DNA from 2 places in the Lactococcus lactis genome. Region 2 is predicted to be linked to the other one. Evidence: predicted binding sites of a transcription regulator. Region 2 holds the regulator's gene; the other holds the start of a gene.

Region 1 (3,433 bases), 1.0 Mb from region 2:
CCAGTCATTCTGAAAGTATAAAAGAGCAAAAAAGGAAGGAGGGCAAGAAGCGAGGTTCCTTTTGCAATTTGAATAAAAATCATGAATGGAAGGACAATAATTGTATTACTTAATATTAAGAGGGCAGACTTTCCCAAAGAATTTAGATGTTGAGTCATTTTTCTCCTATCTTTTCTATTTTGACATCTAAATCCATTATAAGGCAAAGTGTATTAAAAAGACAGCTTCACTTTTTTTGATAAAAATCTAATAAGAGACTTCTTCCGTTTTTTTGTAAAACTAAAATATTAAATTGACAAAAAATTAACAAAAGAATATAATATTAGCAACATAATAATAACGCTTTCAAAGGAGGAAGTAAATTATGAAAAAAATATTATTGGCTATATTAATAGTTGGAACCACCATCGCTGTGGGATTTCGAGTGAGTGCCGATAGCCTGGTTTATCGTCTATATAATCATAATACCGGAGAGCATTTTTATACTACAAGTGCAACTGAACGAGATTTTGATATTAAGGTTGGTTGGACTGATGAAGGATTAGGTTGGGTAGCGCCAGATAAAGGGACAACGGTTTATCGGATTTATAATCCCAATGCTGTGGGTGGTGATCATTATTACACAAAAAGTAAGTATGAAGCGCAGTCTTTGGTAAATAAAGGCTGGAAGTGGGATAATCAAGGAAAAGCAGTTTTTTATTCAGGCGGAAATTTGCCGATATACGTTGCTTATAATCCCAATGCCCAATCTGGTGCCCATAACTACACTGGTAATTCAAATGAAGAAAATAACTTGATTAATATTGGTTGGAAATATAAAGCAGTCGCTTGGAATGCTGTCAGTTTGTCAGTAAATCCTTCAAATAATTCTTTGCAAGAACTCGCTGATGGGATGAATGCAGAAAGTTCAAACATTATTTCTGAAAGTGGAGGAATTTTTACTAAGGCAATCGTTACTGTCAGTGGTAATACACTCGTTATTACTTTTACACTTTCTCAAAATATGGGAGTGGTCAGTCCTGATGAAATAGTAGGAATGAAAAATAATTTAGCATCCCTATTTAATGAAAACGAATCTATTTTTAAAAGTATAGGTATTGCCAACCTTTCAGTTAGATATAATTTTAAAAATCCTGACGGAAGCTTAGCAGCAAGCATTGCTTATCCATGAAATAACTGATTTTACTTATAAATATTAAAACTACTGACAAAAAATTGTCAGTAGTTTTTGTATATAATAAAAGTCAAAAAAACGAATCAAAAAGTTTGACCATTACTGACCAAAGTATTATAATTAGAATGTAGTGAGAAAAAGATAATAATCACTACTAACTATGAAATCGAAATGAGGTGTTTTTATGGACATCGAAAAAATGACAACAACGATGCAAGAAGCACTTGGTTCAGCGCAACAAATTGCGCAAGTTCGTCATCACCAAGTGATTGAAGTTCCACATTTATGGCGAATTTTTGTTCAACCTAATAGTTTTGGGGCGAACTTTTATAAAGATTTAGGGATTGACCTAGATGACTTTACAAATTTAATTGAAAAAGAAATTGACAAAATTAATTCAGTAGAAGGTTCAAATATTACTTATGGTCAAAACCTAAGTCCAGATTTGTTCCAAATATTTACTGAAGCAGACAAAATTGCGCAAAAAATGGGCGATGAATACTTATCAACTGAGATTATTCTCCTTGCCCTCTTTGAATTAAAACAAAATCCATTGACCAGTTATTTGGTTAGCCATGGACTAACAAAAGCAAAAGCGCAAGCTGCAATTGAAAAATTACGCGGAGGTGATAAAGTGACCAGTCAAAATGCAGAAGAAACATACAAAGCACTTGAAAAATATGGGGTAGATCTCGTTGCTCAAGTTAAATCAGGTAAACAAGATCCTGTCATTGGACGTGATGAAGAAATTCGTGATGTCATTCGAGTGCTTTCTCGTAAAACAAAAAATAACCCCGTTCTTATTGGTGAACCTGGGGTTGGTAAAACAGCCATTGTTGAAGGATTGGCACAAAGGATTGTCAGAAAAGACGTTCCTGAAAATCTGAAAGATAAAACAATCTTTTCACTTGATATGGGTGCCCTGATTGCAGGAGCGAAATATCGTGGTGAATTTGAAGAACGTTTGAAAGCAGTCCTTAATGAAGTGAAAAAATCAGATGGACAAATTATCCTCTTTATTGATGAACTTCATACGATTGTTGGTGCAGGTAAAACAGAAGGTTCAATGGACGCTGGGAACCTTTTAAAACCAATGCTTGCACGTGGTGAACTCCATTTGATTGGGGCAACTACCTTGGATGAATATCGTAAATACATGGAAACAGATAAAGCACTTGAACGTCGTTTCCAAAAGGTATTGGTTACTGAACCTACTGTTGAAGATACAATTTCAATCTTGCGTGGTCTAAAAGAACGTTTTGAAATTCACCATGGAGTGACCATTCATGATAATGCTTTAGTCGCAGCAGCAACCCTTTCAAATCGTTATATTACTGACCGATTTTTACCAGATAAAGCCATTGACTTGGTTGATGAAGCCAGTGCAACAATTCGTGTAGAAATGAATTCACTCCCAACTGAACTTGACCAAGCTAATCGTCGCTTGATGCAATTAGAAATTGAAGAAGCGGCCCTCAAAAAAGAACGAGATGATGCTTCTAAGAAACGTCTTGAAATTATACGTGGTGAAATTGCTGAACTTCGAGAAGAAAATAATCAACTCAAAGCTCAATGGGAAGCTGAGAAAAAAGAAGTGGGCAATATTTCTGAAAAACGAAATGAATTAGAACATGCTCGCCACGAATTGGAAGAAGCTCAAAATGAAGGAAACTTAGAAAAAGCAGCAGCCCTTCGTTATGGTAAAATTCCTGAAATTGAAAAAGAACTCAAAGCTATTGAAGAAAAAGCAAAATCAGATGATTTATTTTTAGTTCAAGAATCAGTCACTGAAGAACAAATCGCTGAAGTGGTTGGACGCATGACAGGTATTCCAATTACCAAATTGGTTGAAGGTGAACGTGAAAAATTACTTCACTTGCCAGAAACACTGCATCAAAGGGTCGTTGGACAAGATGAAGCTGTTGAAGCCGTATCTGATGCCATTATCCGTGCGCGTGCAGGAATTCAAGACCCTAATCGTCCACTTGGCTCATTCCTCTTCCTCGGTCCAACTGGGGTAGGTAAGACCGAACTCGCGAAAGCTTTGGCTGAAAATCTCTTTGATTCAGAAGAACATATGGTTCGGATTGACATGAGTGAATATATGGAAAAACACTCTGTCTCTCGGTTAGTCGGAGCACCTCCAGGATATGTCGGTTACGATGAAGGAGGCCAATTGACTGAAGCCGTTCGTCGTAATCCTTATACAATCATCTTGCTTGATGAAATCGAAAAAGCACATCCAGATGTCTTCAATAT
Region 2 (3,433 bases):
TGTCAGCAACACCGGAACGTGCCCGACGAATGGCTCTTGAAACGGCAGAAATAGCTTCTTCTTGTCCAACAACTCGTTTGTGTAATTCTTTTTCAAGATTGATTAAACGATCACTTTCAGACTTAGTCATTTGTGTGATTGGAACACTTGTCAGTGTTGAGGCAACAGCAACAACAGCTTGGTCAGTAACTTCTTGACGTTTATCTTCTTTTACTGAGAATTTATAAATCTTGTCAGCAATTTTTTCAACTGCTTTTTCTTTTGTACGAGACGCTTTGATATCAAGTTTAATGACAGCTTCTGATAATTCTTCTTGAGCTTCCGCTAATTCTTTTTCTAAATCAAGACGTTTTGTTTGTTGATTTTTGACAGAAATTTTCACTGCTGCTGCAGCTTCATCAAGTAAATCAATGGCTTTGTCAGGCAATTTTCGGCTAGTCATATAACGGACACTGAGCATTACAGCACTTTTAATGGCTTGGTCAGTAAATTCCACTTGATGATAGTCTTCAAATTTTTCACGTAAGCCTTGCAAGATAGCAATCGCTTCATCTGGACTTGGCTCGTCAACATTTATTCTCGCCAAACGGCGTTCTAAAGCTTCATCTTTTTCAATATATTTTTGATATTCATGATAGGTTGTTGCTCCGACCATTTGAAAATCACCACGAGCAAGCGCTGGTTTCAAAATATTTGCGGCATCATTGACAGAATCCATACCGCCACCAGCACCGATGATTGTGTGTAATTCATCAATGAAAATAATGACATCTGGATCACTGCTAACTTCTTCAACAATAGCTGTCAAACGATCCTCAAATTCACCTCTAAATTTTGTCCCAGCAACAACAGTCGCCATATTCAAGGCCATAATTCGACTATTCATCAAACCAATTGGAACTTGACCATTGACAATTCTTTGAGCCAAACCTTCAATAATTGCTGATTTCCCAACACCGGGCTCTCCAACTAAGACAGGATTATTTTTTGTTCTGCGGCTGAGAATATGAATCAAACGGTCAATTTCAGCTTCTCGTCCAATCATTGGGTCAAGTTTACCCAAGCGAGCTTCTTCGGTTAAATCTGAGGATACAGAGTCTAACGTTGGCGTCGTTGAATTTTCTGCAACTCCCTTTGCCATCTTACGTTTTGACATTGGAGTCACAGCTTTTTTACTTTCTGGAACTTTGAGTCCAGTTCTTTTCTCAAGCTCTTTTCGCAAAGATACAATATTGATTTTTTGTAATTTCAGAAGTTGAAGACCAAATCCATCTTCTACTTGAAGTAGGGCATAAAGCAAGTGTTCTGTTCCAACGGCTTCTGAGTTATTATGAATTGCTAAAAAACTTGCCGCAGTCATCACTTCTTCTGCACGAGGTGAAAAACGTAAAGTTGAACGTTTGACCTTAACATGACTTGATAAATCCTCTAAATCAATCAGTAAGTCAGAAGAATCAACATTCATTCCTGCAAGAAGGCTGTAAGCAATTGAGCCTGAGGTCGTTGCCATTGCAGCTAGTAAATGAGCACTTTCAATGGTGCCATATTGATATTGGTGAGCATACTCTTCCGCTTTTTCTAAAATTCGGTCAAGCGTTGGTGTATATTTTATATTTTCAAATTTCATCGTCACGGTCCAATCTGTTTATTATACTTTTCATCATTATACCACGAGTAAAGGGACTAATGGCTCCGTCAGTAATGACTAACAAAAGTAGATTTCCCTCACGTTCTGTCAGTACTTTCTCATCAAAGAGAAGTTGAACGATATCATGGGCAGCTTTACTTGAGAGATTAGCTGGAACTTTCTGGTAAAGAGCCGTTAAGAATTCATGACGAGCAGAATATTGATACTTCACAATTTTGATGTATCCACCGCCACCACGTTTTGATTCCACATCAAAGCCTTTTGAGGCCGTAAATCGTGTTTTTATCACATAATTAATCTGACTCGGCACGACATCAAATTGATTGGCTAAGTCCGCTCGTTTAATTTCAATGACTTGTGCTTCTTCTAAAAGCTTTCTCAGATAAGCTTCGATAATATCTGATGTATTTTTTTGACCTGCCATCGCTCCATCCTTTCTTTCATCCATTTTCTAAATAATCTTTGACTATTACTGACTATTATACCTGAAAAATATTATTTTTACCAAAAATAGCAATTTTAACTTACTGACAGACTTAAGCGTTGAAAAATAAAAAAACCGTTACTGACGGCTTTTTTACTTATTATATTCTAAAATAATTAGTCAACTTTTACAATTTTAACTGTCATTTCGCCAACTGGAAGTGGTACATTTACGATGTCTCCAACTTTTTTTCCAATCAAAACTCGAGCAATTGGTGATTCATTAGAAATTTTTCCTGAAAATGGATCAGCTTCAGCAGTACCAACAATTTGATAAGATTCTTCGTCAGTTTCGCCAACTTCAACAAAAGTTACGTTTTTACCAAGTGCTACTTCGTCTTTAGCAATTTTTGCGTTATCAACAATTTCAGCATAACGAATCATTGTTTCAACAGTTGAGATACGTCCTTCGATAAAGGCTTGTTCATCTTTAGCTGCTTCGTACTCTGAGTTTTCTGAAAGGTCACCATAGCTACGAGCAACTTTGATACGGTCAATGACTTCTGGACGTTTCACAAGTTTTAAATTTTCAAGTTCTAATTTTAATTTATCAAGCCCTTCTTGGGTCATTGGGAATGTTTTTTCCATTATATTTCTTTCCTTTTTTGTAAACTTTTTTCTTTTTTAATCAAATCTAAATTAATGATAGCTTAGCTACTTATCTTATCATTCACATATTTTTGAACATTTGCATTTTGTTCAGCTAATGTTTTCGCAAAATAAACTTTTCCTGTTGTCACATCAGCAACAAAATAGAAGTAGTCATTTTGAGCAGGATCAAGTACTGCTTTAATAGATGACAAACTTGGACTATCAACAGGGCCAGGGCCAAATCCAGTATTTGTGTACAAATTATATGGCGAATCTAGGTTGGTGTCAATATTAGCATCCTCTGAAAGACTTGTTTTTTCACCAAGTTTACCTTCGGCATAAAGAATTGACAGATTAGAACCCAAAGTCATTCCAGCATTCATACGATTATAGAAGGTTCCAGCAACGTTGCGTCGGTCATCATCATTGTTGGCTTCTTTTTCAACCAAAGCTGCTAAACTCAAAACTTCATTGACAGTCAAATTCTTTTGAGCGATTGTATCATAGTAAGGAGTGAGTTGAGTATTGGCTGCTTGAATCATATTTTCAATGACTGATTCAACTGTCGATGATTTTGTGTAATCATAAGTCGCTGGGAACAAGTAACCTTCTAACTGATATTTGATTCCTGAATCTTTTGTTGGCAAGCTTGCGAACAGTTTAGGATAAGCCTTAACCATTTTAGCGATAAAGGTTGGGTCTTGAACGGTT

Evidence for each region. The regulator CtsR, encoded in region 2, represses protease genes until heat stress. The targets are predictions, from matches to a motif close to TTGGTCAAAAAAGGTCAAANA.
Region 1: the regulator CtsR is predicted to act here: its motif matches at 1,264-1,284, upstream of clpB (ATP-dependent chaperone ClpB).

Annotation. Positions count from the first base shown of each region.
Region 1 is NZ_CP118969.1:896,325-899,757, forward strand. It holds gene PYW37_RS04615 (hypothetical protein) at 1-158, opposite strand, end outside; gene PYW37_RS04620 (hypothetical protein) at 365-1,171, shown strand; gene clpB (ATP-dependent chaperone ClpB) at 1,359-3,433, shown strand, end outside.
Region 2 is NZ_CP118969.1:1,916,090-1,919,522, forward strand. It holds gene PYW37_RS09430 (ATP-dependent Clp protease ATP-binding subunit) at 1-1,627, opposite strand, end outside; gene PYW37_RS09435 (CtsR family transcriptional regulator) at 1,617-2,072, opposite strand; gene greA (transcription elongation factor GreA) at 2,249-2,722, opposite strand; gene mltG (endolytic transglycosylase MltG) at 2,782-3,433, opposite strand, start outside.